Regions from separate parts of the Streptomyces sp. CA-251247 genome, predicted to be linked through region 3. Evidence: riboswitches for the same ligand, from Rfam matches in the RefSeq annotation. Region 3 holds a riboswitch; each other region holds the start of a gene.
The links. Region 3 has a riboswitch for cobalamin ahead of metE (5-methyltetrahydropteroyltriglutamate--homocysteine S-methyltransferase). Riboswitches for the same ligand answer to the same signal wherever they lie in the genome.
Positions count from the first base shown of each region.

Region 1: it holds a riboswitch for cobalamin, as region 3 does, so the genes downstream of both, ACQPWZ_RS24260 (ribonucleoside-diphosphate reductase subunit alpha) here and metE (5-methyltetrahydropteroyltriglutamate--homocysteine S-methyltransferase) in region 3, are expected to answer to the same signal.
Region 2: it holds a riboswitch for cobalamin, as region 3 does, so the genes downstream of both, ACQPWZ_RS08160 (cobalamin biosynthesis protein) here and metE (5-methyltetrahydropteroyltriglutamate--homocysteine S-methyltransferase) in region 3, are expected to answer to the same signal.

Region 1 is NZ_CP191861.1:5,440,052-5,444,323, reverse strand. It holds gene ACQPWZ_RS24270 (carbon starvation CstA family protein) at 1-1,158, shown strand, start outside; gene ACQPWZ_RS24265 (YbdD/YjiX family protein) at 1,155-1,361, shown strand; cobalamin riboswitch at 1,572-1,696, shown strand; gene ACQPWZ_RS24260 (ribonucleoside-diphosphate reductase subunit alpha) at 1,840-4,224, shown strand; gene ACQPWZ_RS24255 (ribonucleotide-diphosphate reductase subunit beta) at 4,224-4,272, shown strand, end outside.
Region 2 is NZ_CP191861.1:1,835,916-1,840,187, reverse strand. It holds gene ACQPWZ_RS08165 (cobyric acid synthase) at 1-748, opposite strand, end outside; gene ACQPWZ_RS08160 (cobalamin biosynthesis protein) at 745-1,710, opposite strand; cobalamin riboswitch at 1,830-1,968, opposite strand; gene ACQPWZ_RS08155 (hypothetical protein) at 2,088-2,309, opposite strand; gene ACQPWZ_RS08150 (inorganic phosphate transporter) at 2,323-3,567, opposite strand; gene ACQPWZ_RS08145 (class II aldolase/adducin family protein) at 3,791-4,272, shown strand, end outside.
Region 3 is NZ_CP191861.1:806,717-810,988, forward strand. It holds gene ACQPWZ_RS03425 (ATP-binding cassette domain-containing protein) at 1-229, opposite strand, end outside; gene ACQPWZ_RS03430 (hypothetical protein) at 410-1,327, shown strand; cobalamin riboswitch at 1,444-1,669, shown strand; gene metE (5-methyltetrahydropteroyltriglutamate--homocysteine S-methyltransferase) at 1,823-4,141, shown strand; gene ACQPWZ_RS03440 (hypothetical protein) at 4,197-4,272, opposite strand, start outside.

The DNA of each region.
Region 1 (4,272 bases), 4.6 Mb from region 3:
ATCACCATCGCCTGCGGCGCGCTCTCCGGCTTCCACTCCCTGGTCTCCTCGGGCACCACCCCGAAGATGGTCCAGAAGGAGACGCAGATCCGGATGATCGGCTACGGCGCGATGCTGACGGAGTCGTTCGTCGCGATCATGGCGATGATCACGGCCTGCATCATCGACCCGGGTCTCTACTTCGCGGTCAACTCACCGGCCGGTGTCATCGGTCCCACGGTCGAGACCGCGTCCCAGGCCGTCGCCAATCTCGGCTTCACCATCACACCCGACCAACTGGCCCAGGCGGCCAAGGACGTCGAGGAGACCAGCCTGCTGTCGCGGACCGGTGGGGCGCCGACATTCGCTCTGGGCATGTCGGACATCTTCTCGTCCGTGGTCGGCGGCGCCGGGCTGAAGGCCTTCTGGTACCACTTCGCCATCATGTTCGAAGCACTGTTCATCCTCACCACGGTGGACGCGGGCACCCGGGTCGGGCGCTTCATGCTCCAGGACATGCTCGGCAACGTCTACAAGCCGTTCCGTCAGGTCAGCTGGAGGCCCGGCGTCTGGTTCGCGAGCGCGGTCGTCGTGGGCGGCTGGGGCTACTTCCTCTGGGTCGGCGTGCATGACCCGCTGGGCGGCATCAACCAGCTCTTCCCGCTGTTCGGCATCGCCAACCAGTTGCTCGCCGCCGTGGCACTCGCCGTCTGCACCACGCTGCTGGTGAAGTCCGGCCGGCTCAAGTGGGCCTGGGTCACGGCCGTACCGCTCGCCTGGGACGCCGCCGTCACCCTCACCGCGAGCTGGCAGAAGATATTCTCCGGCGACCCACGCGTGGGCTTCTTCACCCAGCGGGACGTCTACCAGTCGGCCATCGACGAGGGCAAGATCCTGCCTCCCGCCAAGACCATGGACGACATGCACACGGTGGTCACCAACTCCACGGTCGACGGAGCGCTCTCGGCTCTCTTCGCACTCTTGATCATCGTGGTCATCGCGGACGCGGGACGCGTCTGCTACAACGCGATCCGGCATCCCGAGAGCGTGAAACTGTCCGAGGTTGCGTACACCGAGTCGAAGATCGTCGCACCGGCCGGACTGATCCCCACCAAGGAGGAGAAGGCCGAGATGGCAGCCGTGGAGGAGAACGTTCCCGCAGCGAGCGGTTCGGCATGAGCACCACGACCAGGGCCCGCCACGTCTTCGGCCGGATCCGGTGGTACGTCAGGGAGTTCACCGGCGAATCGGCCTACGACCGGTACGTCGACCACACCCGCAGCTGCGACCCGGACGCGGACGTGATGAGCCGCCGCGCTTTCGAGCGCAGCCGGACGGACGCACGCGAAGCCGATCCCCGCGAAGGCTTCCGCTGCTGCTGAACGGCTGAAGGGCCCCTGAAGGGCCGCTGCGTTCCCCCGGGAACGCGGCGGCCCTTCGCCGTGAAACCGTGCGCCCACGGGCCGGACCGGGCCCCCGCCGGGGCGTCCCAAGGGCCGTACCGGCCGGGATCACCGGGGCAATGCCACAACTCCCGCGCGCCGCCCCGACACAACATGTGGGGGGTGCCGCAACTGGCGGCCCCCACATGTATGCTCGACCTCGCTGTCGCCGCAGGGGAATCCGGTGCGAATCCGGAACTGTCCCGCAACGGTGTGATGTGGTGCGCTTTGTCGTACCCGAGAGTCCGAAGACCTGCCGACGGTGCATCCGGTTCGACCGATCCGGGTGCCGAGACGTCCGGGCCTCGCGGTTGGGCCGGTGGACGCCGTGCGGAGTGCTGCCCTGCCCTGGGCGCGTACTGCCCGACGGCCCCGCCTCCCCCCCGACGGCCCAGAGCCGAGCGAGGGAGAGCACCACGTGACCATCGCGCCAGCCGATCCGGCAGCAGGCATCGCCGAGCAGCTCGAGGACGGCCCCGGGACCGCGCTGCTGCGGATCCTGACCGACCTCACCGCCGATCTGCCCGACACCGACCCCGGCCGCGTCGCCGCCGCCGCGCTGCGGGGCCGGCACGCCGGTTCGGACACGGCCGAGCTCCGTGGGCTCGCCACCGACGCGGCCGCGGGTCTGATCTCCGAGGACCCCGCCTACTCCCGGCTCGCCGCCCGTCTGTTGACCGGGACGATCGCCGAAGAGGCGTCGGGCCAGGGCGCGGTGTCCTTCTCCGCCTCCGTCGCGGTCGGACACACCGAGGGTCTGATCGCCGACCGGACCGCCGCGTTCGTCACGCTGCACGCGGACCGCCTGGACGCCCTCATCGACACCGAGGCGGACGACCGTTTCGGCTACTTCGGCCTGCGCACCCTCTACAGCCGCTATCTGCTCCGGCACCCGATCACCCGTCAGGTGATCGAGACGCCTCAGCACTTCATGCTGCGGGTCGCCTGTGGTCTGGCCGAGAACGACAGCGTGCGCGCGCTGGACGAGGTGGCCGACCTCTACGGCCTGATGAGCCGCCTCGACTACCTCCCCTCCTCCCCCACGCTGTTCAACTCCGGTACCCGCCACCCCCAGATGTCCTCCTGCTATCTGCTGGACTCGCCGGCGGACGAGCTGGACTCGATCTACGACCGGTACCACCAGGTCGCCCGGCTCTCCAAGCACGCCGGCGGCATCGGACTGTCGTACTCCCGCATCCGCGCCCGCGGTTCCCTGATCAGGGGCACCAACGGCCATTCCAACGGCATCGTGCCGTTCCTGAAGACCCTCGACGCCTCGGTCGCCGCGGTGAACCAGGGCGGACGTCGCAAGGGCGCGGCCGCCGTCTACCTGGAGACCTGGCACGCGGACATCGAGGAGTTCCTGGAGCTGCGCGACAACACCGGCGAGGACGCCCGGCGTACGCACAATCTGAACCTCGCGCACTGGATTCCCGACGAGTTCATGCGCCGTGTCGACGCCGACGCCCCGTGGTCGCTGTTCTCGCCTGCCGACGTCCCCGAGCTCGTCGACCTGTGGGGCGACGCGTTCGACGCGGCGTACCGCGACGCCGAGGCGAAGGGCCTGGCCCGCAAGACCATGCCCGCGCGTGAGCTGTACGGCCGGATGATGCGCACGCTCGCGCAGACCGGCAACGGCTGGATGACCTTCAAGGACTCCTCCAACCGCACGGCCAACCAGACCGCCGAGCCCGGCCACACCGTGCACTCGTCCAACCTGTGCACCGAGATCCTGGAGGTGACGGACGACGGCGAGACGGCCGTCTGCAACCTCGGCTCGGTGAACCTCGGCGCGTTCGTGCTGGCGGACGGCGCCGGTGAGGGGATCGACTGGGAGCGCCTGGACGAGGCCGTCCGGACCGCCGTCACCTTCCTCGACCGCGTCGTCGACATCAACTTCTACCCGACCGAGCAGGCCGGCCGCTCCAACGCCAAGTGGCGTCCGGTGGGCCTCGGCGCGATGGGTCTTCAGGACGTCTTCTTCAAGCTGCGGCTGCCGTTCGACTCCCCCGCCGCCCGCGCCCTGTCGACCCGCATCGCCGAGCGCATCATGCTCGCCGCGTACGAGGCGTCCGCCGACCTCGCCGAGCGCAACGGGCCCCTGCCCGCCTGGGAGAAGACCCGTACCGCGCGCGGTGTGCTGCACCCCGACCACTACGGCGTCGAGCTCAACTGGCCCGAGCGCTGGGCCGCCCTGCGGGAACGTATCGCCACGACCGGCATGCGCAACTCGCTGCTCCTCGCCATCGCCCCGACGGCGACGATCGCCTCCATCGCGGGCGTCTACGAGTGCATCGAGCCGCAGGTCTCCAACCTCTTCAAGCGCGAGACGCTCAGCGGTGAGTTCCTCCAGGTCAACGCCTACCTGGTGGAGGAGCTGAAGCGGCTCGGCGTGTGGGACGCGCAGTCCCGTGAGGCGCTGCGCGAGTCCAGCGGTTCGGTGCAGGGCTTCAGCTGGATCCCGGCCGATGTGCGCGAGCTGTACCGCACGGCGTGGGAGATCCCGCAGCGCGGTCTGATCGACATGGCCGCGGCCCGCACCCCGTTCCTCGACCAGTCGCAGTCGCTGAATCTGTTCCTCGAGACGCCGACCATCGGGAAGCTCAGCTCGATGTACGCGTACGCCTGGAAGCAGGGTCTGAAGACGACGTACTACCTGCGCTCGCGCCCCGCGACCCGGATCGCCCGTGCGGCCGGCTCCGGAGCCGCGACCACGGCCCCCATCCCCGTACAGGCGACGCCGGAGACCGACGCGGTCGCCTGCTCCCTGGAGAACCCCGAGTCCTGCGAGGCCTGCCAGTAATGAGTGCTCCCGAGAAGAACCTGCTCGACCCGGGATTCGAGCTGACCC
Region 2 (4,272 bases), 1.0 Mb from region 3:
TGCCGCGCAGCGAGACCCGCAGCCCGTCCTCCTCGTCGATGCCGAGCCCGTGCGCGTAGGGCAGAACGCCGTACGTCCGCCGTCCGGTGAGGCCGTGCAGCATGTCGAGGCCGGGCTCCAGCAGGGACACGTCCCCGCGGAACTTGTTGACCAGGTAGCCCGCGATCAGCTCCTGGTCGGCCGCGCTCAGCAGCGCCGTCGTCCCGAAGAAGGAGGCGAACACCCCACCGCGGTCGATGTCTCCGACCACCAGCACGGGAAGCCGTGCGGCCCGCGCGATGCCCATGTTCACGATGTCCGTACGCCGCAGATTGATCTCGGCCGGACTGCCCGCCCCCTCGCAGATCACGGCTTCATACGTGCCCCGCAGCTCCTCCAGGCACTCCACGACGGTGCCGAGGAGGGCCTCCTGCCGGCCGCCGTGGTAGCCGCGGGCGCTGAGCTCCCCGACCGGCTTGCCCATCAGCACGACCTGGCTGGAGCGGTCGCTGCCCGGCTTGAGCAGGACCGGGTTCATCAGGGCGCTCGGCTCCACCCGCGCGGCCTGCGCCTGCATGGCCTGCGCGCGGCCGATCTCCGCGCCCTCACGGGTCACGAACGAATTGAGGGACATGTTCTGCCCCTTGAAGGGGGCGACCTTCACGCCCTGGCGTACGAGCCACCGGCAGATCCCGGCCGTGACGACGCTCTTACCCGCGTCGGACGTGGTGCCCGCGACCAGCAGCCCGCCGCCCTTGCGCCCGCTCATCCCCGCCTCCTTCGTGCGCGCCGGGCGCGCAGTGCGTGACCCGTGACGCGGCCCGCGGCGCAGACCGCCAGCGTCAGAAAGCCGACGCGGCGGGAGAGCCGCACGGCGCGTTCGATGTCGCCGAACTCCACGGCACGCCCTTCGGCGTTGAGGACCGGCCGGTGCTCGACGCGCCCGCCGTACGAGAGCGTTCCGCCGAGCCGGACACCGAGCGCCCCCGCGAAGGAGGCCTCCACGGGCCCGGCGTTGGGGCTGGGGTGCCGGCCGGCGTCGGCGCGCCAGGCGCGGACGGCCCCCCGGCCGTCCGTGCCCGCGAGCGCCGCGAGCCCGGCCGTGAGCCGGGCGCCGGGCCAGCCGGCCACATCGTCCAGCCGTGCCGAGGCCCAGCCGAACTTCCGGTACCGGGGCGAGAGATGCCCGACCATCGCGTCCAGGGTGTTGACCGCCCTAAAGCCCACCAGACCGGGCACGCCCGCCACGGCACCCCACACCAGGGCGCCGACCACGGCGTCGGAGGTGTTCTCGGCGACGGACTCGACGACGGCCCGCGCGATCTGCTGCTCGTCCAGACTCTGCGGATCGCGGCCGCACAGATGCGGCAGCCGCTCCCGGGCGAGCTCCACATCACCGGCGGCGAGCGCCCCGCCGATGGCCCGGGCCTCGCGTCCCAGCGATGTGCCCCCGACGACCGACCAGGTGGCGGCCGCGGTCAGGGCGACGGACGCGGCGGAACTGCCCCGCGCGCCGCGCGCGACAAGGGCCGCGGCGGCGGCCGCACCCCCGGCGCACAGCAGGGAGTGCAGCGCACCCCAGCCGCGGTGGTCACGCCACAACACACGCTCGACGGCCCCCGCGGCCCGCCCGAACGCGGCGACCGGGTGCCCCCGGCGGGGATCACCGAGAAGCAGGTCGCAGGCCAGGCCGGCGATGGAGCCGTACACGAACACTCGGTCGGCACGCACGGGTTCAGGCCGGGCTCTCGCCTCGGTGCAACCGTGAACTCAGGGCCGTACTCACAGCAGGAACGGAACCGCAGCCGGGCATGGCGATATGTCCTCACTCAGGGTGTCCGCGCCCTGGTTCGACGTGAACGGCGGTGAGAGTTCCTGGCTTCCGGGGACTGCTCCCCGGTGACAGTGGCGGGACCGCGCCGGATTTGCACCGGCTTCCTCTGCTGCCGCCGTAGATGGCCCCGGCAGTCCACCACGCCGCTCGAATGGCGTCAACTTGCCTTTGACCTGCGACGGGACAGTGTGCCGAGCCCCACACCCGAAAGCCGGGCCGGTCACCCCAAAGGGTGCCCGGCCCGGCTTTCGATGCGCGTGATGATGCTGTGGCGTCAGCTGACGATGAGGTAGATCCCGTACGTCACCGCTGCCGCACAGAGCGCGAAGCACACATAGGCGCCGGTGCGTGCCAGGGCCGCCGAGCCTCCCTGCGCGGACGCCGATTCCTGCTTGCTCAGTCCCACCACGCCCAGGGTGAACAGACCCACCAGGGCCACGGTGGCGACGAGGCTCACGCCGAAGACGGAGCCGAGAGCTGCCCAGTCGATGCTCATGCTGTTTCTGTCCTTACACCGCGGCCGTGCGGGCCGGCTCGGATTCGGGGGCCGGAGCCGGGATGGTCGTCTGGAAGTCCTGGGCCGGGGTGCCGGCCGGCGGCGGGGTGACGGCCGCGATGGCAGCCGTCACGACACCCGCGGGCTCGCCGTCCGTGCTCGTGTCGTTGACGTTGGTGTGGTCGATCACCTGACGGCGGGAGACCAGCCAGATCGCGGCGCAGGAGCCGATCAGGAAGACCACGACGGCTGCCACGCCCCAGTCGCCCTGGCGGGTGACGAGCTCCGAGCCCGCCGCCACCAGCGCGGCCGCCGGCAGGGTCAGACCCCAGGCGACGAACATCCGGGTGGCGGTGGACCAGCGGACCACGCCGCCCTTGCGGCCGAGGCCCGCGCCCATCACCGCGCCGGAGCAGGAGTGCGTGGTCGACAGCGAGAAGCCGAGGTTGGAGGAGGCGAGGATGACGCTGGCCGCGCTGGTCTGGGCGGCGAAGCCCTGCTGCGGCTGGAGGTCGGTGAGGCCCTTGCCCATGGTGCGGATGATGCGCCAGCCGCCCAGGTAGGTGCCGAGCGCGATGGCGAGACCGGCGGAGAGGATGACCCACATCGGGGGGTTGGACCCGGGGGAGAGGACGCCACCGGCGATCAGGGCCAGCGTGATGATGCCCATCGTCTTCTGGGCGTCGTTGGTGCCGTGGGCCAGTGAGACGAGGCCCGCCGAGGCGATCTGACCGGCGCGGTAGCCCTTGGCGGTGGCCTTCTCGTCGGTGTTGCGGCCGATCCTGTAGGTCAGCCGGGAGGCGAGGTAGGCGGCGATGCCGGCGACCAGGGGTGCCGCGATCGCGGGGATCAGCACCTTGGTGACGACGGTGCCGCCGTTGACGCCGCTGACGCCGACCGAGGCGATCGTGGCGCCGACCAGTCCGCCCATGAGGGCGTGCGAGGAGCTGGAGGGCAGGCCGATCAGCCAGGTGAGCAGATTCCAGAGGATGGCGCCGACGAGCGCCGCGAAGATGACTTCTGGGGTGATGCCTGACTCGGTGACGATGCCGCTGGAGATCGTCTTGGCGACCTCCACGGACAGGAACGCGCCGACGAGGTTGAGCACGGCGGACATGGCCACCGCGGTCTTGGGCTTCAGGGCTCCGGTCGAGATGGTCGTCGCCATCGCATTGGCGGTGTCGTGGAAACCGTTCGTGAAATCGAACACGAGAGCCGTCACGATCACGATCGCGAGCAGCAGCGTGATGTGTTCCATTTACCCAGGCAATCTATGGACGTCAGTGGCCAGTGGAACCTAGGAAACCTGAGTGAACGGAAGATGAACTGACGCGGGCTTTGCGGTGTCTCCAAGTGAGGGTCTGTGACTCCGCTTTCACTCGGTGGTGCAAACAGGCCTCTCCAGGGGTCCGATCTTCGATTCCGTGATCTGCGTCACGCCCGGCCCCTCGGCGCCCGCGGCGGCCTGGCAGGATCGCCGCATGACCGATGCGGAGCGGCAGGAGACCATCGACCGGGCATGGCGCGACCTCGTGGCCACGGCCCGCAGGACGGCGGCGGAAGGCCTGGTCGTCGGCACATCGGGCAATGTCTCGGTACGGGCCGGCGACCTCGTCCTGGTCACCCCGAGCGGAGTGCCCTACGACCGGCTCACCCCCGAGGACACCGTCGCCGTCGACCTCGACGGCCACCAGGTCCTCGGTGACCTGAGGCCCACCAGCGAGCTGCCGCTGCATCTGGAGGTCTACCGCGGCACCTCGGCGAGGGCCGTGGTGCACACCCACGCCGTGCACGCCACGGCCGTCTCCACCCTCGTCCCCACGCTGCCGCCGATCCACTACATGACGGCGGCGCTGGGCGGACCCGTCCGCGTCGCCCCCTACGCCCTCTACGGCTCGGACGAGCTGGCCGCCGCCATGCGGGCGGCCCTGGAGGACCGCACCGCCTGCCTGCTCCGGAACCA
Region 3 (4,272 bases):
GCTCGGCAGCCAGATCGTGGCCGCCGACGTGCAGTTCGCCGCTGTCGGCCGCGATGAGCGTGGAGAGGATCTTCACGGCGGTGGTCTTGCCGGCGCCGTTCGGGCCCAGGAGGGAGAAGATCGTGCCCTGCGGCACGGCCAGGTCGATGCCGTCGAGGACCTTCTTCTCGCCGAAGGCCTTGTGCAGCCCCTTGGCTGCGATGGCGAGTCCGTTCGATGTCGATGTCATGCCGCAGAGCTTGCGGCAGAGCGGGTTCAGCACGGTTTCAGCGCGGTTTCAGCGCCCTGGAACCGCCCGCCCGAGCAACAGCCGCGACGTACGCCGCGGCCTTGTGCCGACCAATTCCTCAGGTCACAGCGGAGACACCTGAGTCTCCGCCGGCCAGAGGCGACCTCTAGGGTGCCCTTCATGTGGTCACAGCAGCCGGGGGACGGCCAGAACCCGTACGCGGGGCAGAACAATCCGTATCAGCAGACGGGCCCCTACGGGCCTCCGCAGCAGGAGCCGTGGGCGGGCTCGCCGACGATGCCGGCCGGTGCGCCGCAGCCGCCTCCTCGTGGCGGCCGTCGTACGTCCACGGTCATCGCTGTCGCTGCCGCTCTCGTCGTGGTCGTCGCCGCCGGAGTGACCGGATTCGTGGTCCTGGGCGGGGACGAGGGAAAGACCGCGGATCCCGGCCCGACGACGTCCGCTTCGGGCAGCCCGGCCGACGACAACCCGCGTGACACGGACGGCCCGAAGCCGGTCGTCGCGGGCTGGAAGGTGGTGGTGAATCCCAAGCGGGGCATCGCCTTCGACGTTCCCCCGCAGTGGGGTCTGAAGGGTCCTGGCTGGGTCAACTACGTTGCCGACGACCGGGATCCGGAGGAGAAGCCCCTCATCGGGATGTCGAGCCCCGCGATGCTCAAGGAGAAGTGGTGCCGGTCCGACGCCGCCATGGACGGCTCTCCCGAGGACACGGCACTCGCGTCGGCGGGCACCCGCGGGGACAGCGGCGCCAAGACCATCGAGGACGCGGCGCGCAGCAGTGTGTCCCTGTGGCTGTACGGCGCGTACACCCAGCCGGACAAGAAGAGCATCAAGGCGGGTGCGGTGGAGCCGTACACCACCGCCTCCGGGATCAAGGGAAGCCTGGCGACGGGCGTGTCCACGGGGGCGCCGAAGAAGGGCAAGTGCGACACCGACGGCAAGGTCACCACCTTCGCCTTCAAGGACCCGGGCGGCGACTTCGTCTCCTGGACCTTCGTGGGCGCGAAGGGTGTGGCGGACGAGGTTCCGGACGCGACGGTGCGGAAGATCCTGGCGACGGTCCGGCTGACTTCGTAGGGGCGTCGGGCCGACACCCGAACAGCGCCGTCGGGCAGCGGTACCTCGTCCGCCCGCATGCCGTGCATCACCGTCCGGATGATGAGCGGTGGTGTCGGTGTGGCCTGCGGGGCTCTAGGCTGGTGGGTGCAGCTGGTTCGCCGTGCCTGCCAGGTACGTGCGTCGCAAGAGGGAACCCGGTGGGAATCCGGGACTGCCCCGCAGCGGTGAGCGGGAACGACCGCCGTCATACGCACTGGGTCCGGTACGGGCCCGGGAAGCGACGGCCAGTAGGTGTCCGCCGGGAGATGTCCGGCAGGCGTGCCCGTGAGTCCGAAGACCTGCCCGCTGTCCGCGCACGACCGATCGTGCGCGGAAATCCCGGTGACCTCGAGGGCGGGTCGGCGTACATACCGACGGGCACATGCGTCACCGACGCATCGCTCCCCCGTCCGGTCTGTGCTCCCTTCGCCTTCACCTTCGCCGGGTGACAGGAAACTCGCGAAGGAGAGTTCAGTGACAGCGAAGCCCGCAGCCGCGGCAGCACGGTCCACCGTCCACGGATACCCCCGTCAGGGGCCGAACCGTGAACTGAAGAAGGCCATCGAGGGCTATTGGAAGGGCCGCGTCTCCGCCGCGGCCCTGGAAGAGACCGCCCGGGACCTGCGTCGTTCGAACTGGCAGCAACTGGCCGAAGCCGGGATCCACGAGGTCCCGACCGGTGACTTCTCGTACTACGACCACGTCCTCGACACGAGCGTGATGGTCGGCGCTCTCCCCTCCCGCCACCGCGCCGCCGTCGAGGCGGACGCCCTGGCCGGGTACTTCGCCATGTCGCGCGGTACCCAGGACGTCGCCCCGCTCGAGATGACCAAGTGGTTCGACACCAACTACCACTACCTCGTACCGGAACTGGGTCCCGGCACCGTCTTCACCGCCGACTCCACCAAGCAGGTCACCGAGTTGAAGGAAGCGCTGGCCCTCGGTCACACGGCCCGGCCGGTGCTGGTCGGCCCGATCACCTACCTTCTGCTGGCCAAGCCCGCCCCCGGCGTGGCGCCCGGTTTCGACCCCCTGACCCTGCTCGACCGGCTGCTGCCGGTGTACGCGGAGGTGCTCGCCGATCTGCGGGCGGCCGGGGCGGACTGGGTGCAGTTGGACGAGCCCGCACTGGTCCAGGACCGCACGCCGGCCGAACTGAACGCCGCCGAACGCGCCTACCGCGACCTCGGCACCCTCACCGACCGGCCCAAGCTGCTGGTGGCCTCGTACTTCGACCGCCTCGGCGAGGCGCTGCCCGTACTCGCCAAGGCTCCCGTGGACGGCCTGGCACTCGACTTCACCGACGCCGCCGCGGCCAATCTCGATGCCCTGGCCGCCGTCGGCGGACTGCCCGGCAAGCGCCTGGTCGCGGGCGTCGTCAACGGGCGCAACATCTGGATCAACGACTTCGAGAAGTCGCTGACGATCCTCGGCACGCTGCTCGGCCTCGCCGACCGGGTCGACGTGGCCTCCTCCTGCTCGCTGCTGCACGTCCCGCTGGACAGTTCCGCGGAACGCGACATCGACCCGCAGATCCACCGGTGGCTCGCCTTCGCCCGGCAGAAGACCTCCGAGATCGTCACCCTGGCCCGGGGTCTCGGCGAGGGAACCGACACCATCGCGGCCGAACTCGCCGCCAACCGCGCCGACCTCGCCTCCCGCGCCGGTTCCGCCCTCACGCGCGACCCGGCGGTGCGGGCCCGGGTTGCCGGGGTGACGGACACCGACGGGCGCCGCTCCCAGCCGTACGCCGAACGCGCCGTGGCGCAGCGTGCCCACCTCGGCCTGCCCCTGCTGCCCACCACCACGATCGGCTCGTTCCCGCAGACCACCGAACTGCGCACCGCACGCGCCGACCTGCGCCGCGGACGGATCGACACCGCGGCCTACGAGGAGCGGATCAAGGCCGAGATCCAGGAGGTGATCGCCTTCCAGGAGAAGACCGGCATCGACGTCCTGGTCCACGGCGAGCCCGAACGCAACGACATGGTGCAGTACTTCGCCGAGCAGCTCACGGGCTACCTCGCCACCCAGCACGGCTGGGTCCAGTCCTACGGCACGCGCTACGTCCGGCCGCCGATCCTCGCGGGCGACATCTCCCGCCCCGAGCCGATGACGGTTCGCTGGACCTCGTACGCGCAGTCCCTGACCGGCCGTCCGGTCAAGGGCATGCTCACCGGCCCCGTCACGATGCTCGCCTGGTCCTTCGTCCGCGACGACCAGCCGCTCGGCGACACCGCGCGCCAGGTCGCCCTCGCCCTCCGCGACGAGGTGAACGACCTGGAGAATGCGGGAAGTTCGGTGATCCAGGTCGACGAGCCGGCCCTGCGGGAGACCCTTCCGCTGCGCTCGGCCGACCATGCGGACTACCTGGCCTGGGCCACGGAGTCCTTCCGACTGGCGACCAGCGGCGTGCGTCCGGACACCCAGATCCACACCCATATGTGCTACGCCGAGTTCGGCGACATCGTGCAGGCCATCGACGACCTCGACGCCGACGTGATCAGCCTGGAGGCCGCTCGCTCGCACATGCAGGTGGCGCGTGAACTCGCCGAGCACGGATACCCGCGCGAAGCCGGTCCCGGTGTGTACGACATCCACTCACCGCGCATCCCCGGTGTCTCCGAGGCGGCAGACCTGCTCCGCAAGGGCCTTCAGGCCATCCCGGCCGAGCGCCTGTGGGTCAACCCCGACTGCGGCCTCAAGACGCGCGACTGGCCGGAGACCCGTGCGTCCCTCGAGAACCTCGTCGCCGCGGCACGCGAGGTGAGGTCGGAACTGCCCGCCTCCTGAGGCGGTGCGGGGTGGGGAGGAACCGCCGTTCCTCCCCACCCTGTCGGCTTCTTTCCTACTCCGCGATGAGCGCGACGAACTGCCAGGCCCACACGAGGTGGACCAGAACGCAGGTGCCCCAAGCGGTGTTT